Regions from separate parts of the Nocardiopsis sp. NPDC055824 genome, predicted to be linked through region 2. Evidence: riboswitches for the same ligand, from Rfam matches in the RefSeq annotation. Region 2 holds a riboswitch; each other region holds the start of a gene.
The links. Region 2 has a riboswitch for thiamine pyrophosphate ahead of ACWGL3_RS06060 (ECF transporter S component). Riboswitches for the same ligand answer to the same signal wherever they lie in the genome.

Region 1 (10,449 bases), on a different contig from region 2:
TGTGCACCAGCTTAGGCGAAGCGCACTCACGGACAGGGACCGGCGTCCCACAGTGCGAGACCGTGTCCGGGCCGTCCGGCGCGGGGCGCGCCCGGTGGGGCGCGGACCCGCCCGCCCCGGCGGAGCGGGTCGGCCGAACCGGGGTGAGGACGCCCCGAACAGCCGATAACGTGCAGGACATGGCCCCTTCCTCTTCTTCCACTTCCGCACTCTCCCCGTCCGTCTTCGCGGCCCGCCCCGCGGTGGACCGCGAGCTGGCCGGGTTCGGCGCCGCGCACCGCGAGCTGGTCCTGGGGATCGGCGAGGAGCTGGCACCCGCCATGGACGCCCTGGAGGCGATGCTCTCCGGCGGCAAGCGCCTGCGCCCGACCTTCTGCTACTGGGGGTGGAGGGGCGCCGGGGGCGCCGCCGACGACGAGCGGCTGATCCGTGCCGCCGCGTCCCTGGAGTACCTCCAGGCGTGCGCGCTCATCCACGACGACGTGATCGACAACAGCGACACCCGCCGCGGGCTGCCCGCCACCCACAAGCGGCTGGCCGGGCTGCACGCCGACCAGGGGTGGGGCGGCGACGGCGACGGGTTCGGCCGGGGGGCGGCGATCCTCATCGGCGACCTGTGCCTGGTCTGGTCGGACGAGATGTACCAGGCCAGCGGGTTCCCGCCGGAGGTGCTGCGGGACGGTCGGCGCCCCTTCGACGCGATGCGCACGGAGGTGATGGCCGGGCAGTACCTGGACACCCTGGAGCAGGTGCGCAGCACGGGCACCCGCGAGGCCGCCCTGCGCGTGATGCGGTACAAGTCGGCCAAGTACACGGTGGAGCGCCCCCTGCACCTGGGTGCGGCCCTGGCGGGCCGGTACGAGGAGCTGGCGGGGGTCTACACGGACTACGGCCTCCCGCTGGGCGTGGCCTTCCAGCTGCGCGACGACGTCCTCGGCGTGTTCGGCGACCCGTCCACCACGGGCAAGCCCGCCGGCGACGACCTGCGCGAGGGCAAGCGGACACTCATCGTCGCCGAGACGCTGGCCCGCACCGGGGCCGCCGACGGCGAGCGCTTCGCCTCCCTGCTGGGCGACCCCGACCTGTCGGTGGACGCGGTCGAGTGGATGTGCGGGCTGATCGAGGGCTCGGGCGCGCTGCGTGCCTGCGAGGACCTCGTCGAGGAGTACGCCGGACAGGCCGTGGCCGCCCTGGACAGCCCCGAGCTGGACGCGGACGCCCGCGAGCCGCTGCGCGCCCTGGTGGTGGCGGCGACCGCGCGCACCCACTGAACCCGGCCCTTAGGGGATATTCAGGGGTTTCCCAGCGCAAAAGTACGTTGTGCCCGACTTCGTCCTCCGGTTGAATCGTCGAAAGACCTAGCGCGACCGGAGGACACCCCATGTCTGGGCACACCGTCTCACGAGGCCCGACGGACGCGGGTGAACGGGCGCTCGCCCCCGACCTGGCACGCGGGTTCATGCTCCTGTTCATCGCGATCGCCAACACCGTCTGGTACCTGTGGGCCGTCCCCATGGGCGGCCTGAGCGCCCACCCGGAGCCCGGGGGCGTGCTGGACGCGGCGGCGCAGTTCTTCACCGTCGTCGCGGTCGACGGGCGCAGCTACCCGATGTTCGCGTTCCTGTTCGGCTACGGCATGGTGCAGCTCGCGCGGCGCCAGGAGGCCGCGGGAGCGGACGCGGGGGCCGTCGACGCGCTGCTGCGCCGCCGCAACCTGTGGCTGCTCGCGTTCGGCCTCGTGCACGCGCTGCTGCTGTGGATGGGCGACGTCCTGGGCGCCTACGGACTGGCCGGCCTGCTCCTGGGCTGGCTGTTCCTGCGCCGCAGGGACACCACCCTGCTGGTGTGGGCCGGGCTCCTGACCGGCCTCATGCTGCTGCTGTCGGCCGCCAGCCTGGTCGGCCTGGCGCTCATGCCCGCGGACCAGCCCGCGATGGCGGGTCCGGGCATGGACGACATGGCCTTCAACATCGGCAACCCCTCGATCCTGGGCGCCGCGATCGGGCGGCTGTCGGTGTGGCCGCTCATCGTGCTCGGCCAGGGCCTGCTCGGCCTGACCGTGCCCACGGCGATCCTGCTCGGCTTCTGGGCGGCGCGCCGCCGGATCCTGGAGGAACCGGGCCGCCACCTGGTCCTTCTGCGGCTGACGGCCGCCGCCGGCATCTCCCTCGGGTGGCTGGGCGGCCTCCCCTCCGCGCTCGTCCAGGTCGGGGCGTGGGACCTGACCGTCTCCCAGGGCGGCATGCTGGCCCTGCCCCACATGGTGACCGGCCTGGCCTGCGGCGTCGGCTACGTGGCGCTGATCGCCCTGGTCGCCCACCGGATCCAGGCGGGGGGCCGCGGGCCCGGCCCGGTGGTGACCGCCCTGAGCGCGACCGGCAAGCGGTCGCTGTCGGCGTACCTCGCCCAGTCGGTCCTGTGCGCGCCGGTCCTGACCGCCTGGGGGCTGGGGGTCGCGGCCCACCTGTCGCCGTGGTCGATGTTCCTGTTCGCGGTGGGGGTCTGGCTGGTCACGGTGGCCGGCGCGTACGCGCTGGAGCGCGCGGGCAGGCGGGGCCCGGCCGAGGTGCTGCTGCGCCGGCTGGCCTACCGGAGGACCGGACGGGGGTCGTCGGAGGGCGCCCCCGGAGGCGACGGCGCAGGCCCTCCCTCGGGGCCCGGCGAGGGGAAGGGCCAAGAGCGCACCACCCCCTGACCCGGAGGCGCAAAAAGCCGCGTGCCGGTGAGTGCCCGGCAGGCCCTCGTACCTCAGGATGGGGTGTCATGGGCGACGATCACATGACAAACCACACCATAGGTGTGACCGGGGCGACCGGGGCGCTGGGCGGGCGGGTGGCAGCCCGGATCGCACGGCTCGGATTGGCGCAGCGCCTCGTCGTGCGCGACATCAACCGGGCGCCGGAGTACCCGGGCAGCACCGCGGCGATGGCGGCCTACGAGGACACGGCGGGCTTCGAGCGGGCCTGCCGGGGTGTGGACACACTGTTCCTGGTCTCGGCGACCGAGTCCGAGGACCGGATGGACGTCCACCTGAGCGCGGTGGACGGGGCGGTCCGCGCGGGGGTGTCCCGGATCGTCTACCTGTCCTTCCTGGGGGCTGGTCCGGCCGCCACGTTCACGTTCGCGCGCACGCACTTCTACACCGAGGCCCACATCAGGTCGACGGGGGTGCGGTACACGTTCCTGAGACCCAGCCTGTACCTGGACCTGCTGCCCGGCTGGGTGGGGGACGACGGCGTGGTGCGCGGCCCGGCCGGCGACGGCCGGGTCGCGTGGGTGTCCCGGGACGACGTGGCGGACGTGGCGACGGCGGTGCTGACCGACCCGGCGACCGCGCTCGCCTCGGAGGACACGACCCACGACGTCACCGGCCCGGAGGCCCTGACCCTCGGAGCCACGGTCGACAAGCTGGGCACGCTCACCGGCCGCTCCGTCCGCTACGTGCCGGAGACCTGGGAGGAGGCGCTGGAGTCGCGCCGCGCCACCGGCGCCCCGGAGTGGGCCGTCGAGGGGTGGGCCTCGTCGTACGCCGCGATCGCCGCGGGTGAGCTCGACGAGGTCGCCCCGACGGTGCCCAAGCTGACCGGCCACCCGGCCCAGTCCATCGAGGGGTTCCTCCGGCGCCATCCGAGCGCCCTGTCGCACGTCGGGGTCTGACCACCGCCCGCCCGCCACCGCCGCGCCCCGTGCGCGGCGGTTTCGTCGTCCCGGGGACTTCTCCCGCACCTGGACTTGACCTCAATATTAGTTGAGGTACCAGGCTGGGCACCGCCGGCGGAGAGCACGGCGCGACAGCGAGGAGATCCGGTATGCGAGCGGTACGGGTGGACGGGTTCGGCGGCCCCGAGGTCCTGGTGGCCCGGGAGGTGCCCGAACCGGAGCCGGGGCCCGGGCAGGTCGTGGTGGAGGTGGCGGCGTCCAACGTGATGTACCTGGACACGCTGGTCCGCAGCGGATGGGGGCTGGACCACTTCCCGGTGGAGCCCCCGTACGTGCCGGGCGCGGGGGTGGCCGGGACCGTGGTCCGGGTCGGCGAGGGGGTGGCCCCGGAGAGGGTCGGCGCGCTGGTCGTCACCGACACCGGCCGTGCCGCCCCGGAGGGGGGCGAGCCCGTGCCCCCCTTCGGCGGGTACGCCCAGCGGGTCGCCGTCCCGGCGTCGGGACTGGTCGACGTCCCGGAGGGCCTGGCCCCGGAGCAGGCGCTGGCACTCCTGCACGACGGGCCCACCGCCCTCTCGCTGGAGCGCAGCGGCGGGTTCGGCCCGGGCACGTGGGTGCTCGTGCTGGCGGCGACGGGCGGGGCCGGCAGCCTGGCGGTCCAGCTCGCCGCCGCGGCCGGGGCGCGCGTCGTGGGCGCCGCCCGGGGCCCGGAGAAACTGGCCCTCGCCCGTGAGATGGGGGCGGAGGCGGTCGTGGACTACTCCGAGCCCGGATGGGTGGAGCGGGTCCGCGAGGCCACCGGCGGCGCGGGCGCCGACGTGGTCCTGGACGGGAGCGGCGGCGACCTCGGCGAGGCGGCGTTCGGCGCCGTGGCCGACGGCGGACGCTTCCTCTCCTACGGCTCCGCGGGGGGCCGCTTCTCCGAGGTGGACGCCGGGGAGGCGGAGCGCCGCGGGATCGAGGTGTTCGGCCTCTTCGACCTGGAGGACGGGAAGGAGGGTCGGAGCGGCGCCGTGCGCCGGATCCTGGAGATGGCCCGCTCCGGGCGCGTGAGACCGCATGTGGGGCTGACGCTGCCCCTGGAGCGGGCGGAGGAGGCCCACCGGGCGCTGGAGGAGCGCCGGGTCCTGGGCAAGGTGCTCCTCGTGCCGTGAGGCCGGTGGGGCGACCACCGGCCGGGCGCGGGCGGCCGCGCCGTCGGGGACGGGGCCGACTGCGGGGCCGCCCCCTCCCCCGGGGGCGGGGCGGCGTCCTCGCCCTCCCGGGGTCCGGCGGGGCCGGGGGCGCCGCTCAGCCCCCGGTGCGGGCGGTCAGGCGCTCGCGCAGCCCGGCCGCGGCGGCCCGGGGGTCCTCGGCCTCGGTGATCGCGCGCACGACCACGACCCGGCGGGCGCCCGCCTCCACCACCGCGTCGATGTTGGTCGCGTCGATCCCGCCGATGGCGAACCACGGGCGGTCCGTGCCCAGCGCCGCGGCGCGTTCGACCAGGGACAGGCCCGCCGCGGGGCGGCCCGGCTTGGTGGGGGTGGCCCAGGTGGGGCCGACGCAGAAGTAGTCGCTCCCGGCCTCCTCGGCGGAGGAGGAGGCGGCCGCGATGTCGTTGTTGGAGCGGCCGATCACGGGGTCCGCCCCGATGATGTCGCGGGCCATGGGCACCGGCAGGTCGCGCTGGCCCAGGTGCAGGACGTCGGCGCGCACCGCGCGGGCGATGTCCGCGCGGTCGTTCACCGCGAGCAGGGCCCCGTGCCGCTCACAGGCCTCCCGCATGACCTCCAGGGCCGCGATCTCCTCGCGGGCCTCCAGCCCCTTGTCCCGGAGCTGGATGATGTCCACCCCTCCGGCCAGGGCCGCGTCGGTGAACTCGGCGAGATCACCGCGCCCGGTCCGGGCGTCGGTGCACAGGTACAGAAGGGATGCGTCCAGGCGCTTGCGCAGGCTGGTTCCGTGGCTGGTCCTCACCCCGCCCACCCTAGGCCCTCGCCGGCCGGCCCCCGAGGGGAGGCCGCCCGACGGCGCGCCGCGCCCCGGGCCGTGTTCCGCGGATCGTTCCGGGCCCGCGTCCGCCGACGCCCGCCGAGAGCGTCCGCGGACCACGCGCTAGAAGGCCATGCTCTGGGCGCGGCGGCGCACCTCGGTGCCCCGGTTCTCCCGCATCGCCTGGATGGGCGTGCCCGGCAGGGTGTCGTCGGGGGTGAAGAGCCAGCGCAGGGCCTCCTCCGTGGAGAAGCCCGCGTCGGTCAGCAGCACCAGGGTCCCGGGCAGCCCCTTGACGAGGTCGTCGCCGTCGATGAAGGCGGCGGGGACGGACAGCTGCCCTCCGCGGACCACACCCATCATGCGGTTCTCGCGGATCAGGGTCTTGATCCGGTTGGGGCTCACGCCGAGCGGCGCGGCCGCCTCCTTCAGGGTCAGCCACTCGCCGACCAGCGTGTCTATGTCGATGTCGCTTCGTGTCACCCTCCCAATCTGCCACATCCGCACGGGGCCCGGACACCTTCCGGCGCCGCGGGGGCCGGGCGCCGTGGAGATCCCCACCACTGCCACGCATTCCGGGAGGAGGTTCTAGGATGGGGACAGACCTCTGCACATCCCGCGGGAGCCGGGTGGGACCCGGCTGAGAGGGAGGCTGTGAGCCTCCGACCGCACGAACCTGATCCGGGTCATGCCGGCGAAGGGAGTGGGAACAGCGCCGTGCGCACGAAGAACGATCCCCGCCGCGAAACGATTCGTCCTACCGGTGGCGGCCCCGGGGACGCGCCGGAGCGGACCGTCGTCGTGGTCGGCGGCGGCCTCGTGGGGAGGGTCACCGCCTGGCGGGCCGCCCAGGAGGGCCTCCGCGTCACCCTGGTCGAACCCGACCCCGTGACCGGCCCCGCCGGTGCCCGTGCCGCCTCCACCGTCGCGGCGGGCATGCTCACCCCGGCCACCGAGGCCGTGTTCGGCGAGGAGCCCCTCATGGAGTTCGGGGTCCGCTCCGCGGGCATGTACCCCGGGTTCGTCGCCGAGCTGGAGGCCGCCGGCGGGATCCGCGTGGGCTACCGCACCACCGGGACCCTCCTGGTGGCCTTCGACCGCGACGACATGGCCGTCCTCACCGACCTGCACCGGCTCCAGGAGCGCCTGGGCATCGCCACCGAGCGCCTGACGAGCCGCGAGTGCCGCCGGCTGGAGCCGGTGCTCGCCCCGTCCGTGCGCGGCGGCGTGCTCGCTCCCGACGACCACTCCGTCGACCCCCGGCTGCTGCTGCGCGCCCTGGCCGCGGCGGGCGGACGCGCGGGAGTCACCGAGACCGCCGGTCGGGCGGAGGAGGTCACGGCCCCCGGCCCCGGGGGCGCCCGGCTGGGCGTGCGCCTGGACGACGGCCGGGTCCTGCCCGCCCACCAGGTCGTCCTGGCCGCAGGCTGCTGGAGCGACCGCGTCAAGGTGCCCGAACCGGTGGTGCCGCCGCTGCGCCCGGTCAAGGGCCAGCTCCTGCGCGCCCGGGTGCCGGCCGGCGAGCCGCCCCTCGTCGGCCGCACGGTCCGGGGCCTGGTGAGGGGCTTCACCACCTACCTGGTGCCGCGCGCCGACGGAGAGGTGGTCATCGGCGCCACCCAGGAGGAGCTCGGCTACGACACCTCGCTCACCGCCGGGGGCCTCTGGCAGGTCCTGCGGGACGCGCGCGAGCTCGTCCCGGGGGTGACCGAGCTGGAGGTCACCGAGACCTGTGTGGGCCTGCGCCCGGGCTCACCGGACAACGAGCCCCTGCTGGGGCCGACCCGGGTCCCCGGCCTGCACCTGGCCGCGGGGCACTTCAGGCACGGGGTCCTGCTGACCCCGGCCACCGGGGAGGCCATGGCGCGCGCCCTCACCACGGGCGCCCTGCCGGAGTACGCGCGCAGGTTCGCCGCGGACCGGGTGTCCGGCGACGCGCACACGACGACGTGGGAGTAGGAGAGGCAGTGCAACTCATCATCAACGGCGACCTCCGCGAGTTCGCCGACGGCACGACCGTGGAGGCGGTCGTCCGCGACCTGACCGCGCCGGGCGGCGGCACGATCCCCGGCGGGATCGCCGTGGCCGTCAACGACGAGGTGGTGCGCCGGGCCGCGTGGGCGGACGGCGCGCTGGGCGCGGGCGACCGCGTGGACGTCCTCACCGCGGTCCAGGGAGGCTGAGCATGAGCGCACACGGAACCGGAGGCGTCGAGGACCCCCTGGTGATCGCCGGGACCTCCTTCGGCTCGCGGCTGATCACCGGCACCGGCGGGGCGCCCTCCCTGGAGGTCCTGGAGGAGGCCCTGGTGACCTCCGGGACCGAGCTGACCACCGTGGCCATGCGCAGGGTCTCCCCCGGCGCCCAGGGGTCGGTGTGGGACGTGCTGTCCCGCAACAGGATCCGCGCGCTGCCCAACACCGCGGGGTGCTTCACCGCGGCGGACGCGGTGCGCACCGCCCGGCTGGGACGCGAGGCCCTGGGCACGGACTGGGTGAAACTGGAGGTCGTGGCGGACGAGCACACCCTGCTGCCCGACCCGGTGGAGCTCCTGGACGCCGCCGAGCAGCTGGTGGACGAGGGGTTCACCGTCCTGCCCTACACCAACGACGACCCGGTGCTGGCCCGGCGCCTGGAGCAGCTGGGGTGCGCGGCGGTGATGCCGCTGGCCGCGCCGATCGGCTCCGGGCTGGGGATCCGCAACCCGCACAACCTCGAACTGATCGTGGAGGGCGCGGGGGTCCCCGTGATCGTGGACGCCGGGATCGGCACCGCCAGCGACGCCGCCCTCGCGATGGAGCTGGGCTGCGACGCGGTCCTGCTGGCCACGGCCGTGACCCGGGCACAGGACCCGGTGCGCATGGCCGCCGCGATGCGCGACGCCGTCCGGGCCGGCCGGGGCGCCCGCCTGGCCGGTCGCATCCCGGTGCGTCGGCACGCCCTCGCGTCGTCCCCCGCGGTGGAGTAGCGCCCCGGCGCGGCCTGCCGCCGCGCACGCCCGGGGAGGGCCGCCGACCGCGTGTCCCGTCCCTCCGGGGCGTGACGCGCCCGGGGCCGGGGCGCACGGGGCGCGTGTTCCGTCCGGGCGTGACCGGTCCCACCCTGGCCGGCCCGCCGGGACGGCCCCCGGGGCCGCGACGCCGCGGGGACCGGGCCTCCCGGTCCCCGGACCGGGGGCCCGGCGCGCACCGGTCCCGCGAGGTCCGGAGCGCCGTTCCCGGAACGTTTGGAACCGTCCCCTAACGTGGGATGGGTGTGCGGCCCGACGGAGGGCACCGCACGCTCGCCGATGAACCAGGCGCGAACGCCCGCCACCGAGGGTGGAGAGGCGCGACGCGACCGCGAACCGCGGGGCAGACCTGGCGTGGGCTTCCGCTATCGTGTCGGTTCGACACCCGGTGTCGGGTACGCGCCACCAACCGCGACAGCCCGCGCTCCCCGCAGCAAGGACACTACTCCGCCGTGGACATGACGACTTCCGACCCGCTCGTAGGCGCGACCCTCGACCGACGCTACTTCGTCGAGTCCAGGATCGCCGGAGGCGGGATGGCGACCGTCTACGTCGCCCACGACCTGAGGCTGGACCGCCGCCTGGCGCTGAAGGTGATGCACCCGTCGCTGGCACAGGACCCCACCTTCGTCCAGCGCTTCATCAACGAGGCGCACTCCGTCGCCAAGCTCTCCCACCCCAACGTCGTCCAGGTCTTCGACCAGGGTGAGGACCAGGGACACGTGTTCCTGGCGATGGAGTACGTGCCCGGCCGCACCCTGCGCGACCTGCTCAAGGCCCGCGGACGCCTGTCCCCGCACGAGGCCCTGAACGTCATGGCGTCGGTCCTGGCCGCGCTCGGCGCCGCCCACCAGGCGGGCATGGTCCACCGCGACGTCAAGCCCGAGAACGTCCTCCTCACCGAGGACGGCCGGGTCAAGGTGGCCGACTTCGGCCTGGCGCGCGCCGTGGAGCAGTCCAACCAGGGCCTCACCCGGACCGGCACCCTCATGGGCACCGCCGCCTACCTGGCGCCGGAGCAGATCGAGAAGGGCGTCGCCGACGCCCGCAGCGACGTGTACGCCGCGGGCATCATGTTCTACGAGCTGCTGACCGGCGGCCAGCCGCACACCGGCGAGACGCCCATCGCGATCGCCTACCAGCACGTCAACGAGGACGTGCCCCGCCCCTCGCACTTCCTGCCGGGCCTCCCGCCCGAGGTGGACGCGCTGGTCACCAAGGCCACCGAGCGCGACCCCCGCTACCGTCCGAGCAACGCGGGCCAGTACCTGGCCAAGGTGCTGGAGGTCCTGCACCGCCTGCCGGCCCGGGCCCCCGGCGGCGAGGCGCCGCTCGCACCCGTCGCCCCGACCGCCGCGACGGCGTCCGTCACCGCCCCCCAGCTCATCGCGGGCGGGGCGGGGCCGGGCACCGAGAACGCCACCATGGTCGTGGACATGAACAGCGCGGGGCTGCGCGACGACGGCTACGACGGGGACGACTACGACGACTACCCGGACGACCGCGACGCCCCGAGGCGCCGCGGTCTGCTGATCGGGATCGGCGCCGCCGCCCTGGCACTGGTGCTGCTCCTCACCGGCTGGTGGTTCCTCGTCGGGCGGTTCGAGTCCGTGCCGGACGTGGTGGGGCAGAGCCCCGAGGCCGCGCGCGAGGCCATCCTCGACGAGGGGCTGGTCTACACGCTCGCGGAGGAGCCCGTCTACAGCGACGCCGAGCCGGGCAGCGTCGGTCGGACCGATCCCGGACAGGGCGAGCGCCTGTCGCCCGGGGACGAGGTGACCGTGTACGTCTCCCAGGGCCCGCAG
Region 2 (10,449 bases):
CGTGCCCGGGACCGCGCGGCCCCCCGCCACACGCACCCGCACGTCCGCGAAGTGCCGCAGGAGAAGTTCGTCGTGGGTCGCCACGACGACGGCGCACCCCTCGGCCCTCAGCCCGCCCAGCAGCTCGACCAGCTCCGTCCACGTCCGGGTGTCCTGGCCGAAGGTCGGCTCGTCCAGGACGAGGACTCCGGGCGCGTGCGAGGGGCCGGAGCTGAGCGCCGTGGCCACCGACAGCCGCCGCTTCTCGCCGCCCGAGAGCGTGTAGGGGTGGGCGTCGGCCAGGCCGGTCAGGCGCAGCCGCTCCAGCAGCTCGTCCACCCGCCGCTCGGTCCCGGCCCCGTCCGCCCCGGCCCGCCGCGGGGCGAACCGCAGCTCGTCCCGCACGGTGCCGGTGACGAACTGGTCCTCCGCGTGCTGGAACACGGTGCCCACGTGGCGGGACAGGAGCCGGGCGGGCCATCGCGCCAGCGGCCGCCGGTCGGCCTCCGCCAGGGGGCCGCGCGGCAGGACCGCGCCCCTGTGGGGTCGGGAGAGCCCCGCCAGCAGGGTCAGCAGCGTGGACTTGCCCGCACCGTTGGGGCCGGTCAGGGCGGTCGCCGTACCGGCCGCGACGGAGAGGTCCACCCCCTCCAGCACGGTCCTCCGGGGCGGGGCGCCCGCCCCCAGCTGGAAGGGGGTGCGCGCGGCGACGCCCACCGCCTCGACGCGGGGGCCGCCGCCCGGCGCGGGGGCCGGGCCGGGGGAGGGCTCGTCACCGGGGACCCACACTCCCTGCTCCGCGAGGGAGCTCCCGTGCGCGGCGAACACGGCCGCCGGATCGCCGTCGGCGACCACCCCGCCGCCCGGCTCGACGACCACGACCCTGTCCACCAGCCCGACCACGTCGGCGACCCGGTGCTCGACCAGGAGCAGGGTCGCCTCGGTCTCGGCGAGCAGGCGTTCCAGGACACCGCGCACCAGTGCGGCCCCGGCTGGGTCGAGGTTGGCGGTGGGCTCGTCCAGGAGGAGCAGGCGCGGGCGCATGGCGAGCGCGCCGGCGATGACCAGGCGCTGCTTCTCACCGCCCGACAGCGCGCCGGTGGGGTGGCGCCGCCCGTACGGGAAGCCGACCGCGTCGAGCGCGTCGTCCACCCTCGGCCAGATCAGGGCGGGGTCCACCCCCAGGTTCTCCGGTCCGAAGGCGACGTCGTCGCCCGCGCGGGCCATCACCAGCTGCGTCTCCGGGTCCTGGCCGACCAGGCCGACGCCTCCGCGGCCCCGGTCGGCGGGGAGGCCGTCGACCAGCAGCGTCCCCTCCTGGTCGCCGTTGAGGGCGCCGTCGGGGCCGGTGAGTCCGGCGAGGGAGTGCAGCAGGGTGGACTTGCCCGCCCCGGAGGCGCCGAGCAGCAGCACGCGCTCACCGGGCTCGACCGTGAGGTCCACCCCGCGCAGGGCGTACGACTCGCGGCCCGCGTGGCGCCACCCCCAGCCGGACAGCTCGACGCGTGCGCCGCCCCCTCCGGGGGGCCGGAGGGGGGACGGTGCCGCGGGGTGCTCCGCGGTCGCCCCCGAGGGGCCGCGGCGGTCGTGGTCGGCCACGGGTCAGCCCCTGGCCGACGGGAAGGGGGCCAGCGCGCCCGACCTGGCGAGCGCGGTGGTGAGGAGGCGGGCGCCGACGCCCGCGATGACCGCCGAGCTGATCACGACGATGACGCCGTAGACGAGCTGGAAGTGCAGGGGCCAGGTCACGTTGTAGACGAGGTTGTCGCGGACGGCCGGGGAGAGGCCGGCGGCGGCCGCCGCGAGCACGGCCGCGCCCATGCCCCAGCGCCGGTAGCCGAAGGCGAGGAAGACCAGCTCGGGGAGGAGGCCCTGGAGCGTCCCGTCGATGATCACCATGACCCCCCACTGCGTCCCCAGCACCGCCGACACCAGGGAGGCCGCGATCGAGGTGAGCAGTGCCGCGCCGGGCTTGCGGACGACCAGTCCGCCGAGGACGCCGGAGATCAGCCACATTCCGTAGACCGCCGCCTGCGCGGGGGGAAAGCCCACGAAGAGCGGGGTCGTGACCGACCAGACGATGTTCCAGAGCCAGAAGACGACGCCGACGGCGACGCCGATCACGGCCGCAACGACGATGTCGACGGTGCGCCAGCCGCGCAGCCGTCCGAGGACGTCGCGCCAGAATCCGGTACGCCCGGTCTCGGTGCTCATCAGGTGGTGTCCCTTCGTCGGGGTGGACGAGGGCCCATGTGGCCAAGAGCGACGCCGGAGGACGTGCCGCGCGCCGGGTCCGTCCCGGGTGCGCGGGAGCACGCCGCCGGAGACGGGTTCCTACGACTTCCTTCGCTGGCATGACCCAGATCAGGTGTGTAAGGGTCTGCGGCCGGGTGCCGCACTCTCAGCGCTCACGCGCTCCCCTGTCGGTTTCCCTCCATTATGCGTCAACAACGGGGGCCGCGGGGTGTTCCCTCCCCACGGCCCCCGTTCCCGCCCCGTCCGACCGCGCCCGCCGGCGGGCGCGGTCAGGCGTCGCCCTCGTCGTCCCCGCCCTTGGGAGGCGTCGCCGACGGGTTGCCGAAAGCCTTCGGCGAGGGGGCGAAGCCCTCGGCCGGCAGGTCGGCCGTGGCCCCGCGCATGGTGGCCTGCCAGATGGGGCCCGGCAGCGTGCCGCCGTAGACGATGCCGTAGTAGCGCCCGCCGATCGTCACGCCCTGGAGCGGGTTCTCCTCGCCTCCGCGCATGTCGCCGACGACCACGGCCGACGCGAGGTTCGGGGTGTAGCCGGCGAACCAGGCGTAGGCGGCGTTGTCGGTGGTGCCGGTCTTGCCCGCGGCGGGGCGGTCGAGGCCGAGGCCGTTGGCGGTGCCGCCCTTGAACGTCTGCTGGAGCAGGTGGTTGACCCCGTCCGCGACGTCGCGCTCGACCCTGCCCTCCTCGCAGTCGGTGCGCGCCTCGACCTCCCGGGTGCCCTCGGCGCCCTCGCGGCCGATCCGCACGGAGACCACCGGGACGGGCTCGCAGTAGGTGCCGCGGGCGGCGAACGTGGCGTACGCGTTGGCGACGGTCAGCGGGGACACCTCCTGGTCCCCCAGGGTGAAGGAGCTCCAGACCCCCAGCGGTTGGCCGTCGGCGCGGTGGATGCCGACCCGCTCGGCCATCTCCGAGGTCTCGCAGAGGCCGACGCGCTTCTGGAGCTGCGCGAAGTAGGTGTTCACGGACCCCTTGGTCGCGCTGATCATGTTGTGCCGGCCGCCGTCGCTCTCCCCGGCGTTGCTCACGCTCCACCCGGACATCACGCCGCCGTCGCAGTTCTCGAGCCCTCCGACCGAGACGCTCTCGGGCGAGGAGAAGCTGGTGCCGTAGCCCAGTCCGGAGTGCAGGGCGGCGGCCAGGGTGAACGTCTTGAACGTCGACCCCGCCTGGTAGCCGAGCGAACCGCCGGCCTCGCTGTCCACCGCCAGGTTGATGGAGGTCGTGCCGAGCGCCTCGTCGTCGAACCCGTAGCGCAGGTTCTGCGCCATGCCCCGGATCCGGCCGGTGCCGGGCTCGACGACGGCCTGGGCGGAGAACTTGGTGGACTCCTCCGCCGGGACGTACCGCTCGATGGCCTCCTCCGCGGCCCGCTGCGTCTCCCCGTCGAGCGTGGTCCGCACGGTGATGCCGCCCTTGGTGAGCGCCTCGTCGCGCTCCCCCTGGAGCTCCCCGAGGATGTCGGAGCCGCGCAGCCAGCGCATGACGAAGTCGCAGAAGAACGGCTGCTCCGAGTGGTAGCAGCTGCCTCCGCGCGGGGTCGGGTCCAGTGCGAGCCCCCGGCTCGCGTGCTCCTCGACCTGCGCCGCGTCCAGGTGCCCGGTCGCCCCCATCCGCTCCAGCACCAGGTCGCGGCGCTCGCGCGCGGCCTCGCGGTTGTTGAGCGGGTCGTAGAACGAGGGGCTGCGCACGAGCCCGACGATGGTGGCGGCCTGCGCCGGGTCCAGGTCGGCGGCGGAGACGGAGAAGTACCGCTGGGCCGCCACCTCGATGCCGTACGCCCCCGCCCCGAAGTAGGCGAGGTTGAGGTAGCCCTCCATGATCTCGTCCTTAGTGAGGCGGTCCTCGATGTCGATGGCGTGGCGCAGCTCCAGCAGCTTGCGGCCCAGGGTCTGCTCACTGGCGCGCTCCACCTCCTCCTCGGTGGAGGCCTGCTCGATGAGCAGGTTCTTGACGTACTGCTGGGTGATGGTGGACCCGCCCTGGGTGTCCCCCTGCGCGGTGCGCATGGCGGCCCTGATCACGCCGCGCAGGTCCAGTCCGGAGTGTTCGTAGAACCGGTCGTCCTCGATCGCCATGAGAGCGGCGGGCACCCACGGGCTGACCGCGTCCAGGGGCACCACCTCGCGCTCGCGGTCGGCGACCTCCGCGATCGGGTTGTGGTCGACGTCGGTGAGGAGCACGCGCTCCGCCAGCGGGGAGATCTCCAGGTCGCTGGGGAGGGCCATGAAGGCGGCGGCCGTGTCCCTTCCGATCAGCCCCAACCCGCCCACCCACGGCATGACCAGCGCGGCGGTCAGGAGACCGGCGACCGCTCCCGTGCCCGTGAGGCGCAGGACGGCGTCCTTGCGGCCTCCGTCCGAGCGGTCGCCGTCACCGGCGCCCCTCCCGTGCTCCACCGCGTCGCCGAGTGCGGTCACGCGCTCCCGGAGCCGGTCCACCAGGGGGAGGACGGCCCGGTCGGCCCACCTCCTCCAGCGCGGCGCCCCGAAGGCGCCTCCGGCGGCCGCGCCGGGCCCGCCGGCCCCCCGGCCCCGGCGGCCGGGGCTTCCCGCCTCCCGCGCGTGCCGCGGGGCCCGGCCCCCGTCCTGGCCCCGCTCCCCCTGCGGAGGACCGTCCTGGTTCGGCTCCGTCACGTCGCCCCCCTCGGCCGTGTGACGCCCCGTCCGCGTCGCGCGCGCGGAGACAGGGCACTGCGACCTCCACGCTCGCAGGGGTACCGCAAAGCCCGGGAGGCCGAATCGGGCGTGTCATCGAAAAGCTTGCCCAATCCGCGGCAAAGCGCCCGGCCCCGACGCACCCGCGGGAGGCCGCGAAACGGGTGCGCGGTCCACTCGTCATCCGGGCGAAACAACCTCGGCGGACGGCGCCCGAGGCGAGCATGCCCGAATTCGCGACAAAAGGGCCCTGGGCGATCATTCCGACACACCCGGATGTCCGGAATACAGCCCGGCGAACCCCGGGTGCATTCGGTGATCCCTACCCAGGACGGCCCGCCACCCAACACGACCGACGAATTTTCCGTCCTTTCACCACAGACCATCAGAAAACAACCACAGAGGCACCTGAATCCCCCGGTTTCTTATGACTGATATGTACGGTTTACCCAGGTGAAACCCGACAAATAACAGGCCCCAAGCCTTCCGGCCAGTGTGATGAGGAACACACAAATTATCCGGCCCCGACACTCCGCCAAACACCACAAGAGGGCAGACGATAGACAGCAGAGGGAACCGAAGCCGTAATCCGGACAGTTTCCGTTCCGGATCTTCGTTAACTCCGCCTTGCGTCGGATTAACAACAGGTTATTTTTACCTGCCATAAACCGCTCGTGCCCAGAAACGCCCGAACCACGACAATTACGGTGTAGCCAGTGATCGGACGCCTGCCCATCCTCGACATCTCTCCAGACAACGACCTCGGTCCGGTGAAAGCAGTTCCCCGGGAACGCTTCACCGTGGGGGCGACGGTCATCCGGGAGGGCCACGACTCCCTCGCCGCAGGGGTCGTCGTGTACTCCCCCCGGGGCCGCCGCGAACGCCTCGTGCCCATGCGCGAGCACGCGCCCGGCACCGACCGCTACGAGGCCGAGATCAGCCTCCCCTCCGAGGGGACGTGGTCCTTCTCGGTCGAGGCGTGGACCGATCCCTTCACCACCTGGCACCGCGTCGCCCGGGTCAAACTCCCCCTGGGCCAGGACACCGGGCCCGTACTGGAGGAGGGGGCCCGGCTGCTCGCACGCGCCGGCCGGCGCGTGCCCCGCAACCCCGCCCTCACCAGGGCGGCCGAGGTCCTGAGGGACGCCTCGGCGGATCCGCTGGACCGCTTCGCCGCGGCGATCACCCCCGAGGTCCTGGACGGGATGGAACGCCACCCGATCCGCGAGCTGGTCACCAGGTCCGGGCGCACCGGGGTCGTCGTCCACCGCGAGCGGGCGCTCTTCGGCTCCTGGTACGAGTTCTTCCCCAGGTCCGAGGGAGCCCAGGTCGACACGGCCCCCGGGCAGGAGCGCTCGGGGACCTTCGCCTCCGCCGCCAAACGCCTGCCCGCCATCGCCGGCATGGGCTTCGACGTCGTCTACCTGCCCCCCGTCCACCCGATCGGCACGAGCCACCGCAAGGGCGCCAACAACGCCCTGTCCGCCGGCCCCGGCGAGCCCGGCTCGGTGTGGGCGGTCGGGTCCGCCGCGGGGGGCCACGACGCCGTCCACCCGGACCTGGGCACGCTCGCCGACTTCGACGCGTTCGTCGGCGAGGCCGCCGAGCACGGCCTGGAGATCGCCCTCGACCTGGCCCTCCAGTGCTCCCCCGACCACCCGTGGGTCACCGAGCACCCCGAGTGGTTCACCACCCGGGCCGACGGCTCCATCGCCTACGCGGAGAACCCGCCCAAGAAGTACCAGGACATCTACCCCCTCGACTTCGACAACGACTTCGAGGGCCTGTACACGGAGATCCGGCGCGTCGTCCAGCACTGGATCGACCACGGGGTCCGGATCTTCCGGGTCGACAACCCCCACACCAAACCGGTCGCCTTCTGGGAGCGGCTGCTCGCCGACGTGGCCCGGGAGCACCCCGACGTGCTCTTCCTCGCCGAGGCCTTCACCCGCCCCGCCATGATGCGCACCCTGGCCAAGGTCGGGTTCCACCAGTCCTACACCTACTTCACCTGGCGCAACGGCAAGGAAGAGATCACCGACTACCTCACCGAGCTCACCGGGGAGACCGCCCACTACCTGCGCCCCAACCTCTTCCCCTGCACCCCGGACATCCTCAACGCCTACCTCCAGCACGGCGGACGGCCCGCCTTCGAGGTCCGCGCGGTGCTGGCGGCGCTGCTCTCCCCCTCCTGGGGCGTCTACTCCGGCTTCGAGCTGTGCGAGAACACCCCGGCGGCCCCGGGCAGCGAGGAGTACCTGGACTCGGAGAAGTTCCAGTACCGGCCCCGCGACTGGGCCGCGGCCGAGGCCGCCGGGGAGTCCATCAGCGGGCTCATCACGCGGCTCAACGAGCTGCGCCGCTCGCATCCGGCCCTGCGGGAGCTGCGCAACCTGCGCTTCCACCACGTCGACCGGCCCGAGCTGATCTGTTTCTCCAAGCACCGGCCCGGAGCGGGGCCCGACGACCCCGACGACGCCGTCATCGCCGTCGTCAACCTCGACCCGCACCACGCCCACGAGGCGACCGTGCACCTGGATCTGCCGTCCATCGGCCACACGTGGGAGGAGGAGCTCGAGGTGACCGACGAACTGACCGGTCGTTCCTACACCTGGGGCGCGGACAACTACGTCCGCCTCGACCCCGCGACCGGGCCGGCGCACGTGTTCACCGTCAACGGCAGATAGCGGCCCCGGACCACGGACCGGGGCCGGCGGGCCACCCCCGCCGGCCCCCGCCCGTGCCCGGAACGCCCGTTGACCCGATGTCGAACATTCTTGGTGGGGAGCAGCAGATGAGCAAAGACGAGCACGGCCCCGGCGGACGCGTACACGCCGAACACGGTCCGCTCGCCCCGGCCACCGGGGCCGCCACCGGCCCGCTCATGTCCTCCGGCGGCACCGGTGACCCCTACTGGTACAAGCACGCCGTCTTCTACGAGGTACTCGCCCGGGGGTTCTTCGACTCCAACGGCGACGGCACCGGCGACCTCGCGGGGCTGGTGCAGAAACTGGACTACCTCCAATGGCTCGGCATCGACTGCCTCTGGCTCCTGCCGATGTACGAGTCCCCTCTGCGCGACGGCGGATACGACATCTCGGACTACTTCAAGATCCTCCCCGAGTTCGGCCGCACCGCCGACTTCGTGGAGCTCCTCGACGAGGCGCACCGCCGCGGCATCCGCGTCATCACCGACCTCGTCATGAACCACACCAGCGACCAGCACCCGTGGTTCAAGGCCTCCCGGGAGGACCCCGACGGTCCGTACGGGGACTTCTACGTGTGGTCGGACACCGACGACCGCTACGACGGGGCCCGCGTCATCTTCGTCGACACCGAGACCTCCAACTGGTCCTACGACGAGGTGCGGGGCCAGTACTACTGGCACCGCTTCTTCTCCCACCAGCCGGACCTCAACTTCGAGAACCCCGCCGTCCAGGAGGCCATCCTGGAGGTTCTGCGCTACTGGCTGGACCTGGGCATCGACGGGTTCCGCCTGGACGCCGTGCCCTACCTGTACGAGCGCGAGGGCACCAACTGCGAGAACCTCAAGGAGACGCACGAGTTCCTCAAGCGCGTGCGCGCCGAGGTGGACCGGCTCTACCCCGACCGCGTGCTGCTGAGCGAGGCCAACCAGTGGCCCTCCGAGGTCGTCGACTACTTCGGCGACTTCGGGTCCGGCGGCGACGAGTGCCACATGAACTTCCACTTCCCGCTGATGCCGCGCATGTTCATGGCGGTCAGGCAGGAGCAGCGGTTCCCGATCTCGGAGATCCTCGCCCAGACCCCGCCCATCCCGCGGAACTGCCAGTGGGCGATCTTCCTGCGCAACCACGACGAGCTGACCCTGGAGATGGTCACCGACGAGGAACGCGACTACATGTACGCCGAATACGCCAGGGAACCCCGCATGCGCGCCAACGTGGGGATCCGGCGGCGGCTCGCGCCCCTCCTGGACAACGACCGCAACCAGATCGAGCTGTTCACCGCGCTGCTGCTGTCCCTGCCGGGCTCGCCCGTCCTCTACTACGGCGACGAGATCGGCATGGGCGACAACATCTGGCTGGGCGACCGCGACGCCGTGCGCACGCCCATGCAGTGGAGCTCGGACCGCAACGCCGGGTTCTCCAAGGGCGACCCGGCCCGCCTGTACCTGCCGCTGATCATGGACCCGGTCTACGGCTACCAGGCGCTCAACGTGGAGGCCCAGCGCGACAACCCCGGCTCGCTGCTCCACTGGACCCGCCGGATGATCCAGATCCGCAAGCGCCACCCCGTGTTCGGCACCGGGGAGTTCACCGAGCTGAACGCCACCAACCCCGGCGTCCTGGCGTTCATCCGCGAGCACGGCGACGACCGCATGCTCTGTGTGAACAACCTGTCGAGGTTCCCGCAGCCCGTCGAGCTGGACCTGTCCCGCTACGCCGGGGTCAGCCCGGTGGAGTGCGTGGGGGGCGTGCGCTTCCCCGAGATCGGGGAACTGCCGTACCTGCTCACCCTGCCCGGCCACGGCTTCTACTGGTTCCAGCTCCCCGCGGACCACGAGCCGGCGGGAACGGACGGTGAACGGGACGGGCTGCCCTCCTACGGCCTTCCGGCCGCCGGGGTCAGCGTGCGCACCGCCTTCGACGCCGCCGGACGCCCGGCGGACCCGCCCGGCGCGGAGCGCCGCGCCACAGCCACCACGACGTCCAGCGCCCCGGCCGGTACCGTGCCCGCGCTCCGCGACGGCGCGCCCGGGACCCCCGCCCGGCCCGCCGCCGAACCGGCCGCCCCCGGCCCGGTACCGGAGCCGACGGACCGGGGCGGTGGCGGGAAGGGAAACGGTCCTCTCTGACATGTCCCAACTCGAAGAGCTCCTGGCAGCCTGGCTGCCCCGGCAGCGCTGGTTCTCCGGCAAGGGGATCCCCATCCAGCAGATCCGGATCGAGAGCAGACACACCCTGGTGACCACGGGACCGGACGGCCCCGGCCTCGACGTCCTCGTCGTGCGGACCGGCCAGCGCGGGCGCAGCTCCCGCTACCAGGTGCTCCTGGGCTCGCGTCCGCCGGGCTCCCTGCCGCCGGACCTGGCCCGTGCCGCCATCGGCGTGTGCCGGGCCGCCTGCGGGAGGCCGAAGGCGGTCTACGACGCGGCCCACGACGCACAGCTGACCGGTCTCCTCCTGGAGCGGTTCGCGCTGCCCGCGGCCCCCGGCCTCTCCGGGCAGGTCCGTTTCCGGACCCTGCCCGGGGAGCGGATCCGCACCGGTTCGCCCGGGCGGATGCTCACGGGGGAGCAGTCCAACACGTCGCTGGTCTTCGGACAGGACTACGTCCTGAAGACCTTCCGCAGACTCTGGCCGGGCCCCAACCCGGACCTGGAGCTCAACATGGCGCTGTCCGGGTCCCCGTACGCGGCCCGGCCGTGCGGGTGGATCGAGGCCGACCTGCCCGGGTACGCGACGCCCACGACCCTGGCCATGCTGCAGACGTTCATCCCGCAGGCCGCGGACGGGTGGGTGCTCGCCACCGCCGGCGCGCGCGCCCTGCTGGAGGGGGCGGGGATCGACCGCGAGAG
Region 3 (10,449 bases), on a different contig from region 2:
GCGGACGACGTGGTGGTGTCGGTGACCCTGTCCAAGTCCCTCGGCGCGCAGGGTGGTGCGGTCCTCGGACCGCGGCGCGTGGTCCGGCACCTGGTCGAGACCGCCCGCACCTTCGTCTTCGACACCGGTCTCGCCCCGGCCTCGGCGGGAGCGGCGCTGGCGGCCCTGCGCGTGCTGGTCGCGGAGCCGGGGCGTGCCGCCGCGGTCCGGGACCGGGCCCGGCGGCTGTCCGAGGGGCTGCGCGAGCGCGGCCTGGACGCGAGCCGTCCCGACGCCGCCGTGGTCTCGGTCGGGGCGCCCTCGCCCGAGGCCGCGGTGGCGTGGCGGGCCGCGTGCCTCGCCGAGGGGGTGCGGGTGGGGTGCTTCCGCCCGCCGTCGGTCCCCGACGGCAGGTCCAGACTGCGGCTGACCGCCCGCGCGACACTCGGTGACGGCGACCTCGACCGTGTGCTGGCCGTCGTCGGTTCGACCCGCCCCCCGGTACCCTTGCGGAGGGAATCAGGAGCCGTCCGGTAGGCGGGAGGCGGTATCGGCAGTGGCAGCACGTGGTGAAGACCCGCAGACGCCGGAACCTGTGCCCGACGACCCCTCCGCCGTCGAGGGGACCGGCTCCCCGAAGAGCCCGGCCCCCCGGGACGGCGGCCCCTCCGGCGGACCCGGCGGCGCTTCCCCGGGCGCGGGCGGCGGGGGCCCTTCGGGGCCGCGCGCACGGCGGCGCGGGGCCCGCGCCGCGGTCGCCGTCTCCCTCGTGCTCGTCCTCGCCCTGGTCGTCACCCTCACCGTGCCCGCCACGCGCGAGGGGCTGATGGAGCTCTGGTGCGACGCCACCGGCGGCGTGTGCCCCGGGGAGGAGCTCCCCCCGATCACCGAGGACGAGGAGTCCGACTGGCGGGTCCGGATGGAACCGGAGGAAGCCGCGCTCTGGGGCAACTACGTGGCCCTGGGCGACTCCTACTCCTCGGGGGACGGCGCGGGCGACTACGACCCGGCCACCGCCGAGCCGGGCGGCTGCTGGCGCTCCGAGAACGCCTACCCCAAGGTCATCGGTGAGGAGTTCGACTTCTCGGGCTCGCTGGCCTTCTACGCGTGCAGCACCCACAAGGGCGAGGACATGCTCGGCCAGATCGGCACGCCCGAGTCCCAGATCGAGCGGGTCACCGAGAACACGTCCCTGGTCACCCTCGGCATCGGCGGCAACGACCTGGGGTTCACCCCCGTCCTGCGCACCTGCATCGTGCGGATGCCGCTGCTGGAGAGCAGCGTCTGCGTCGAGCAGGAGGAGGACCTGGAGCGCCGGATGGACGCGTTCGAGGAGACCCTCGCCGAGGTGCTCGGCGAGATCCGCGACCGCGCGCCCGACGCCCGCGTGCTCGTGCTGGGGTACCCCCGGCTGTTCCCCGAGGAGCCGCCGGGCATGTACTACACGCTGACCGTGAGCGACCAGGTCTGGTTGAACTCCCTGGCCCAGCGCTTCAACGAGCGCATCCGCGACGGCGTCTACGAGGTGGACGGCGAGGTGTACGGCGGTCGCCGCACCGGCAGCGTCGAGTACGTGAACACCTTCTCCGCCCTCAACGGGTACGAGGTGAGCGCGGAGGAGTCCTGGTTGAACGGCATCGTGCTCGGCCAGCTGGGCGAGGGCCTGCGCGTGGACCGGGCCAGCTTCCACCCCACCGCCCAGGGCCAGATGTCCATCGCCGAACGCGTGCGCCTCCAGATCCTGGAAGGGCCCGAACGCACCCTGTACGTGTCCCGGGAGACCCTGGAGGACGTCGACCCGGAACAGCTGATGTCGGAGCTGGGCGGCCCCTTGGACCCGGTCCGCGCCCCGGAGCCCTCCGGGTCGCCGGCCAACGAGGCCGACGCGCCCTAAACGTGTTCCGCGGAACATTCCGGGCACGCGGGAGGCGGGAGGCCCGCCGACGGCGGGGTGGGACCGGTGGTGCAGCCATCCGGTGAACGCCTCCCTCCCCTCGGCCTCGGACCGGCAGGTGGCGTAGGCCCGCGCGGCGGCCGGAGGGGCCCCGTCACAGCGGAGCCCCCTCCGGCCGGTCCGCTACCGCTCAGCCCTGAGTTCCTCCAGGACCTCGCCGAACCGGTCCAGACCCCAGTTGAGGTCCTCCTCGCTGATCACGAGGGGCGGCGACATGCGCACCGTGGAACCGTGGGTGTCCTTGACCAGGACGCCGTGCTCGGCGAGGCGCCTGCACAGCTCCTTGCCGGAGGCGAGTCGCGGGTCGACGTCGATGCCCGCCCACAGGCCGATGCTGCGCGTGGACACCACCCCGTTGCCGACGAACTCCTTCAGGCGGCGCTTGAGCACCTCGCCGAGGCGGCGCGTGTTGTCCAGGTAGGGCCCCTCGGTGAGCATCCGGACGACCGTGGACCCCACCGCGCCGGCCATCGGGTTGCCGCCGAACGTGCTCCCGTGCTGGCCCGGCTGGATCACGCCGAGCACGTCCTCGTCGGCGACCATCGCCGACACGGGCAGGATGCCTCCGCCCAGCGCCTTGCCGAACAGGTAGGCGTCGGGGACCACCCCGCTGTGCTCGCAGGCGCGGACGGTGCCGGTGCGGCCGAGACCGGACTGCACCTCGTCAGCGATGAACAGCACCCGGTTGGCGTCGCAGATCTCCCGCACCCGGGGCAGGTAGTCCGCAGGGGGCACGATCACGCCCGCCTCGCCCTGGACCGGCTCGATGAGGACCGCCGCCGTGGTGTCGTCGACGGCCTCCTCCACGGCCGCGGCGTCGCCGTACGGCACCGACCGGAAGCCCGGGGTGTAGGGGCCGAAGCCCGTCCTGGCCTCCGGGTCGGACGAGAACGAGATGACCGTGGTGGTGCGGCCGTGGAAGTTGGCCCCCGCCACGACGATGGTCGCCCGGTTCTCCGGGATGCCCTTGACCTCGTAGCCCCACTTGCGGGCCACCTTGATGCCGGTCTCCACCGCCTCGGCGCCGGTGTTCATCGGCAGGACCTTCTCCTTGCCGACCATGTCGGCGAGGGCGCTCACCCAGGGTCCGAACTGGTCGTTGTAGAAGGCGCGGCTGGTGAGCGTGACCCGGTCCAGCTGCCGGTGCGCCGCCGCCAGCAGGTCGGGGTTGTGGTGGCCGAAGTTCATGGCCGAGTATCCGGCCAGGCAGTCCAGGTACTTCCTTCCCTCGACGTCCGTGACCCAGGCGCCACGGCCCTCGGCGATCACGACGGGAAGGGGTGAGTAGTTGTGCGCGGATCGCGCCTGTGCCAGCGCGATGTGCTCGGCGCTGGAGAATCCCTGTCCGCCGGGGTTTCCGGCGGAGTCCTGCTGGCCCAGATTCTGGGTGTTGTCCATCTAGCCGCTCCGATCACCATTGACCGATGTCAGACAGTAGATACCCACCGGACGGCCCTGTAGAGCCCTCCGGCGGAGGTCCCCACGAGTTGAGCAGATGATCCGGCGGGCCCACAAGGGGTGAGGCGTATCACAGATCGCCGCCGGGGCCCGGAACCCGTGCGGGAGGCCCCCTCCCGACCCCCTGAGCGGCCCCCCTCTCATCCGTGGTGACCTGGTACGACACCCTGGGTGACGCGCTCCACAGCCCCGACGGCGATCGGCTCCTCCCCCGAGGGGTACCGTCGCACCAACGAGCCACAGTGCCGCCGCGAGCCCCTCCGCCGTGGACGGCCCGTCGACCGATGGGAGGTCGGGCGTGCCCACCTCAGTGCCCCCGGTGTCCGCGGACGCCCCGTTCTCCCTCGCGGCGCTGCTCGCCGCGGTCACCGACGCCGTCCCCGACCGGACGGCCCTGGTCGCCGGGCCCCGGCGCCTCACGTACCGGGCCCTGCACGACCGCTCCGTCCGCCTCGCCCGCCACCTGGTCGGCGCGGGCGTGGGCCGCGGCGAGCACGTCGCGATCCTGGCCTTCAACCGCGCCGAGTGGATGGAGTCCTTCCTCGGCGTTCTGCGCGCGGGAGCGGTCCCGGTCAACGTCAACTACCGCTACGTCGCGGGCGAGCTGCGGCACGTCCTGGCCGACTCGCACGCGGTCGCGCTGATCGCGGAGGACTCCCTGGCGTCCACGGTCGAGGCCGTGCTCCCGGACCTCCCCCGGCTCCGCCACGTGGTGCTCGTCTCCGACGGCTCCGTGCGCGGCGCCGAGGGGGTCGGCTACGAGGAGGCGCTGGCCGCCGCGCCGGAGGGCGCGGCCCTTCCTCCGACCAGCGGCGAGGACCACTACCTGCTCTACACCGGGGGCACCACCGGCTACCCCAAGGGGGTGCTGTGGCGGCAGGCCGACATCTTCCGCGCCGCCCTGGAGCGGCGCTCCCCCGGCGCCCCCCGGGCCCGGACCCTGGACGACGTGGCCGGGCGCGCCGCCCGGTGCTTCCCCCAGCGCATGCTGGTGCTCGGCCCGCTCATGCACGCCGCCGGGCAGTGGAACGCCCTGAGCATGCTGCTGTGCGGCAAGCAGGTGGTGCTGTCCACCGACCGCAGCTTCCGGCCCGACCGGGTGCTGGAGACGGCGCACCGGGAGGGCGTGCACACGGTCCAGCTGGTGGGCGACGCCATGGCCCGCCCGCTGGCCCGGCACCTGCTCACCGAACCCGGCCTGTGCCCGGACCTGACCGCCGTCCGCTCCGGCGGCACACCGCTCACCCCGCAGGTGCGCGGCCTGTGGCGCGCCTGGCGCGAGGACGTCGCCCTGGCCGACTCCTACGGGGGGTCGGAGACGGGCGTGTGCGGTTCGGCGACCGCCGCGGAGGGGAGCGGCGGGCCGGACGGCTCCGTGTCCCTGGAGGGGGCCGCCGACGCCCGCAGCTTCACGATGGGCGGCAGCATCGCGGTGCTGGACCAGGCGCTGCGCCCGCTCCCGCCGGGCTCGCCCGAGGTCGGCCGGATCGCGCGCACCGGCCGGATCCCGCTCGGCTACTACAACGACCCCATCACGACGGCCCGCACCTTCCCCACCGACGCCGACGGGCGCCGCTGGGCCCTGTCCGGCGACTTCGGGACGCGGGCCGGGGACGGGTCGATCGTCCTCCTGGGGCGCGGGAGCGCCGTCATCAACACCGCCGGGGAGAAGGTGTACCCGGAGGAGGTGGAGGCCGCCCTGAAGGCGCACCCCTCGGTGGAGGACGCGATCGTGGTGCCCGCCTCGGACGAGCGGCTCGGCCAGAGGGTGACGGCCCTGGTCTCCCTCGCCGCGGGGGCCCGCCTGGAGGAGGCCGCCCTGCTGGACCACTGCCGCGTGCGCCTGGCGGGGTTCAAGGTCCCGAGGACCGTCCACTTCGTGGACCGGGTGCGGCGCACGGCCGTCGGCAAACAGGACTACCGGTGGGCGGCGTCGGTGGCCCGGGACGAGGGCGGGGTCCCGCGTCCGAGCCCGCTGCGGTACTGACGGCCGCGGTCCGCGGAACCGCCCGGCGCGGGGGCGGGGGCGGCGGCCGGCCTGTGGAGGACCACACCCTGTCACTGAGACGAAGCACAGTTTTCGGATGCTATCCGGCAGCCCTGCCACAGGGCCGAAAATTACGTCATTCCAGGACAAAGGCCACGTAAGAGTTCTGCCAGGCCTCGCTTTGGCTGCTCCAGACGGGGTGCGGTCGTCCACAACTCTCCTCAACGCCTGCCCACAGCGGCCTCCGCCCCTTGTACCTTAGATCCCGACGGCCGCGATCTCCGGCCGATTCGGACAGTCTCCTTTTCGCCTCATCCCCACCCGTCGCACATTCGCGTGCGCGGGCGAGACCCTTAGGACGGAGGAAGGCGCACCTCTCCCGGACTCCCCGGGTAGCGTCCAACCACCCAGATGGCCAATTCCGCAGGCTCCTACCTCCTCGACGCGGTGCGCGGCGGCGCCGTGGGCGCCTCCGAAGCCCTTCCGGGCATCAGCGGCGGGACCGTCGCCCTCATCGTCGGCCTCTACGACAAGCTCATCGGCGGCGCGGGCCACATGGTCAGCGGGATCAAGCGGTACGTCACGGACGTCCCGCGCGGGCGCGGCAGGGCCCGCGCGCAGGAGCAGTTCCGACAGGTGGACTGGAGCGTCCTGGTTCCCGCGCTGGTCGGCATGGCCGTGTTCCTGGTCCTGGCCGCCCTCCTCCTGGCGCCGCTCGTCGACGCCTACACCCGGTACGCCTACGCCCTGTTCTTCGGCCTCGTCCTGGCGTGCCTGTGGATCCCCTACTCCGGGGCGGGCCGCCCCTGGAGGGCCGGGCACTACGCCGTGGCACTGGTGTTCGCCGTGGCCGCCTTCGTGCTCACCGGGCTGCCGGGCGCCAACCTGCCGACCCACCCGGCGGTCGTCTTCCTCGCCGCCGCGGTGGCCGTCTGCGCGCTCGTCCTGCCGGGGCTGTCCGGCTCCTTCATCCTGCTCACACTCGGGCTCTACGAGCCGACGATCAGCGCGGTCGGCGACCTGGACATCGCCTACCTGGCCGTCTTCGCCCTGGGCATGCTCACCGGCCTGTCCCTGTTCGTGAAGCTGCTCCAGCACCTCCTGGAGAACTTCCACCACATGACCCTCGTTGTACTCACCGGCCTCATGGCCGGTTCGCTGCGCGCCCTGTGGCCGTGGCAGACCGAGTCCCGCGAGGTCGTCACCCCCACCGACGTCCCTGTGACAGTCGTCTTCATCGTCGCCGGTTTCGTGATCGTGACCGCGGCCATCGTCTGGGAGCGCCGCAAGCGCTCCCGGGCCGAGGCCGCCCGCGTCGCGGCCGGCGTCCGACCGGAAAGAACGGAAAGCCACTTCTCATGACAGCGAATCTGTGGACGGCGTCGAACCTGGCGATGGAAGGCGAGGTCGTCCACGAGTACGAGGGCTTCATCGGCTGGGTGCTGAGCCTGATGACGACCCTGGGCGAGCCCGGCGTCGGCGTGGCCCTGTTCATCGAGACCTTCTTCCCCCCGATGCCGAGCGAGGCGGTCCTGCCCGGTGCGGGCTTCCTCGCCTACGACGGGCACATGAACGTCTGGCTCGCCATCCTGTGGGCCACGATCGGCTGCCTGGTCGGCGCCTGGGGCTTCTACGCGATCGGCGCCCTGCTGGGCCGGGACCGCACCAAGTGGCTGGTGGAGAAGACCCCCCTGCTCGAGGTCGAGGACTTCTACAAGGCCGAGCGCTTCTTCGCCCGCTTCGGCGGCCTCGCCGTGCTCCTGGGCCGGTGCGTGCCGCTGGTGCGCAGCTTCATCTCGGTCCCCGCCGGCATCGAGCGGATGCCCATCCTCAAGTTCTCCGTGTACACCGTGATCGGCTCCGCCGTCTGGAACTCGATCTGGATCGGACTCGGCTACGCCTTCGGCCCGGCCATCAAGCCGATCCTGGTGCAGTGGAGCGGCCTCATCAGCAACATCGTGCTGGTCGTCATCGCCCTGCTGTTCCTGTGGTTCGTCATCGTCCGCGTCCGCAAGCTGCTCAAGGCCCGGTCCGCGGACAACGCCCCCACCCTCTGAACGGCGCCGGCAGCCGTACGGGCCCCTCGGGCCCGCGCGTCCGGAACACATACGCCGACCCCCTCGGGTCGGCCGCACACTGAGCGGGGCCGCCCACGCGGCGGCCCCGACGGCGCGGGGTGCCGGTGAGTCCACCGGCTGAGAGCACACCCGTCGAACCTGCCCTAGTTCGTACTAGCGAAGGAACGCCCATGAGCGCGTACAACATCGTGTCCATCGCCGGCAGCGACCCCAGCGGGGGCGCCGGGATCCAGGCGGACCTCAAGGCCTTCTCCGCACACGGCGCCTTCGGCATGACCGTGGTCGCGGCCCTCACCGCCCAGTCCACGCGCGGCGTCACCGGGGTCCACCCGATCCCCGCCGATTTCGTCGCCCACCAGATGGACACCCTCTTCTCCGACGCCACGGTGCACGCGGTCAAGGTCGGCATGCTCGGCACGGCCGAGGTCACCGAGGCCGTCGCCGAGGCGATCGGGCGCCACGGACTGCCCCACGTGGTGGTGGACCCGGTGATGGTGGCCAAGAGCGGCGACCGCCTGCTGGAGCCCTCCGCCGTCGACGCGCTGCGCACCCGGCTGCTGCCCCGGGCGGACCTGGTCACGCCGAACCTGCCCGAGGCGGCCGACCTGCTGGGCGAGCCGGAGGCGGCCGACCTGGCGGCGATGCACGAGCAGGCCCTCCGGCTGCTGGAGTTCGGTCCGCGCGCGGTCCTGCTCAAGGGAGGCCACCTGGCCGGAGAGGACTGCGTCGACATCCTCGTGGCCCAGGGCTCCGCCCCGGTCGAGTTCCGCTCGCCGAGGGTCCGCACCCGCAACACGCACGGCACGGGGTGCACCCTGTCCTCCTCGATCGCGGCCCTGCTTCCGCAGCGGCCGGACACGGCCTCCGCCGTGGGCGACGCCAAGGCCTACCTGACCGAGGCGCTCCGGCGGGCGGACGAGATCGACGCCGGAGGCGGGCAGGGGCCCGTGCACCACTTCCACGCCTGGTGGAAGTAGGACCCGCCGACCGGGGGGCGGCACCGACGCCCTCCCCCGCGGGACCGGGCCCGGCGGAGCGGCGCGTCCGCCTCCGCCGGGCCCGGCCGCGTTCGCGGCGGCCGGGGGCGCGGCGGGCCGCCGGTCGTGCCGCTACCCCCGTACGGGCTCCATGACCGCGTCCGGGTCCCGCCAGTCCGGGTGGGCGAAGAACTTCCTCGTCTCCGCGACGACCACCGGGGACAGCAGGAGCAGCCCGATCAGGTTGGGCAGGGCCATGAGGCCGTTGGCGATGTCGCTGAACAGCCACACCGCGTCGATCTGCGCCGTGGCGCCGACGTAGACGACCGCGATGAACAGCAGCCGGTAGGGCACGACGAGCGAGCGCCCCGCCAGGTACACGACGCACCTCTCGCCGTAGTAGGCCCAGCCGAGGATGGTCGTGTAGGCGAAGACCACCACCGCGCAGGCGACGAACACGGGCCCCAGGCCCGCCAGGTCCGGGCTGATCCGGCCGAGGCCGGCCTCCATCGCGGATGTGGTGAGCAGAACCCCCTTGTCGCTGCCCTCCACCCCCGCGGCGTCGGGGTCCTGCCACACCCCGGTCGTGATGATCATCATCGCGGTCAGGGTCAGCATGATCACGGTGTCGACGAAGGTCTGCGTCATCGCGACGAGGGCCTGGCGGACCGGCTGGTCGGTCCTGGCCGCGGCGGCGGCGATGGCGCCGGTGCCCATGCCGGACTCGTTCGAGAAGATGCCGCGGGAGACGCCCTGGCGGATGACGTACATCAGGGTGGCGCCCGCGAACCCGCCCGCCGCGGAGGTGCCGGTGAAGGCGTCGCCGAGGACCAGTGCGAAGGCGGGGCCGATCCGGTCGTGGTGCACCGCCAGGACCAGCAGGTTCATGAGGACGAAGCCGATGATCATGAACGGGACCACGGCGGAGGCGACCCGGCCGATCCCCTTGATGCCGCCGAGGACGACCACGGCGGTCAGCAGCATCAGGACCACGCCGACGGCCCGCTGGTCGGCGCCGGTGGCGTCGTTGACCGCCTCGGCCACGGCGTTGGCCTGGGTGCCGTTGCCGATGCCGAAGGCGGCCACCGCCCCGAAGACGGCGAACGAGCAGCCGAGGAGGACGCCGAGCCCTCCGGGGAGGCCCCGGCGCAGGTAGTACATCGGGCCGCCGGCCTGCTCGCCCCTCTCGTCCGTGACCCGGTACTTCACCCCGAGCAGGGCCTCGCTGTACTTGGTGGCCATGCCCAGGACGCCGGTGACCCACATCCAGAAGAGGGCTCCCGGTCCGCCGAGTCCGATGGCCAGGCCCACCCCGGCGATGTTGCCGACGCCGGTCGTCGCGGCCAGGGCGGTGTTGAGGGCCTGGAAGTGCGAGATGTCGCCCCTCAGGTCCTCGCCGACCTCCTCCCGCCGGACGAGGGCGAGCCACAGGGCGTGGGCGAGCCGGGTGAACTGGAGCGCCCGCAGCCGGATCGTCAGGTAGACCCCGGTGACCAGCAGCAGCGGGAGGAGGACGAGCGGACCCCAGACGATGCCGCTCAGTACTCCGGCCATGTCGAGCAGCAGGTCCACGGGGGTCTCCGTCTCGGTGCGCGCGTCGGCCCGGCGCCACCGGCACGGCGAGGCGGGGTCCGGCGGTCCGGGGGGTCGTGCCGACGGTAGTGGACACCGCGCGGTGTCGCCGGGAAATCGCGGCAACACGCGGCGGAGCCGTGTCCCCCGCTCCCCGGGGCCTCCTCACCGGGGGCCGGGGGACGCCCGCCCTCCGGACGCTCCGGCCCCCGCAGGCGCGTGTGGGCGTGCAGCGGTCAGGAGTCGTCCTTGTGGGAGAGGGCGAGCCTGCTCAGCACCTCGGCGGCCCGGACCGGGTCGGCGCCCCGGCCCACGGCGATGCCGAGCAGGTAGGTGGTGAGCGGGGCGGCGGGGCGGGCCACCGAGTGGGCGGCGTCCTTGGCGAGGTCGAGGACGCGGTCGACGTCCTCCTTGCCCAGGGGCTCCGTACCGGTCAGTTCCAGT

Region 1: another riboswitch for thiamine pyrophosphate. It lies ahead of thiO (glycine oxidase ThiO); the one in region 2 lies ahead of ACWGL3_RS06060 (ECF transporter S component).
Region 3: another riboswitch for thiamine pyrophosphate. It lies ahead of thiD (bifunctional hydroxymethylpyrimidine kinase/phosphomethylpyrimidine kinase); the one in region 2 lies ahead of ACWGL3_RS06060 (ECF transporter S component).

The regions. Positions count from the first base shown of each region.
Region 1 covers NZ_JBSHDN010000103.1:665-11,113, reverse strand. Annotated here, with positions in the region: gene ACWGL3_RS20010 (polyprenyl synthetase family protein) at 180-1,271, shown strand; gene ACWGL3_RS20005 (DUF418 domain-containing protein) at 1,382-2,695, shown strand; gene ACWGL3_RS20000 (SDR family oxidoreductase) at 2,764-3,657, shown strand; gene ACWGL3_RS19995 (zinc-binding dehydrogenase) at 3,810-4,814, shown strand; gene thiE (thiamine phosphate synthase) at 4,951-5,619, opposite strand; gene ACWGL3_RS19985 (Rv2175c family DNA-binding protein) at 5,758-6,135, opposite strand; TPP riboswitch at 6,243-6,356, shown strand; gene thiO (glycine oxidase ThiO) at 6,352-7,593, shown strand; gene thiS (sulfur carrier protein ThiS) at 7,602-7,817, shown strand; gene ACWGL3_RS19970 (thiazole synthase) at 7,820-8,602, shown strand; gene pknB (Stk1 family PASTA domain-containing Ser/Thr kinase) at 9,097-10,449, shown strand, end outside.
Region 2 covers NZ_JBSHDN010000015.1:9,938-20,386, reverse strand. Annotated here, with positions in the region: gene ACWGL3_RS06065 (ABC transporter ATP-binding protein) at 1-1,476, opposite strand, end outside; gene ACWGL3_RS06060 (ECF transporter S component) at 1,582-2,193, opposite strand; TPP riboswitch at 2,304-2,411, opposite strand; gene ACWGL3_RS06055 (transglycosylase domain-containing protein) at 2,505-4,631, opposite strand; gene ACWGL3_RS06050 (alpha-1,4-glucan--maltose-1-phosphate maltosyltransferase) at 5,606-7,576, shown strand; gene treS (maltose alpha-D-glucosyltransferase) at 7,684-9,726, shown strand; gene ACWGL3_RS06040 (maltokinase N-terminal cap-like domain-containing protein) at 9,728-10,449, shown strand, end outside.
Region 3 covers NZ_JBSHDN010000024.1:9,305-19,753, reverse strand. Annotated here, with positions in the region: gene ACWGL3_RS08315 (aminotransferase class I/II-fold pyridoxal phosphate-dependent enzyme) at 1-516, shown strand, start outside; gene ACWGL3_RS08310 (SGNH/GDSL hydrolase family protein) at 536-1,873, shown strand; gene rocD (ornithine--oxo-acid transaminase) at 2,057-3,331, opposite strand; gene ACWGL3_RS08300 (acyl-CoA synthetase) at 3,690-5,378, shown strand; gene ACWGL3_RS08295 (DUF368 domain-containing protein) at 5,790-6,740, shown strand; gene ACWGL3_RS08290 (DedA family protein) at 6,737-7,435, shown strand; TPP riboswitch at 7,541-7,638, shown strand; gene thiD (bifunctional hydroxymethylpyrimidine kinase/phosphomethylpyrimidine kinase) at 7,627-8,433, shown strand; gene ACWGL3_RS08280 (alanine/glycine:cation symporter family protein) at 8,566-10,005, opposite strand; gene ACWGL3_RS08275 (DUF6457 domain-containing protein) at 10,242-10,449, opposite strand, start outside.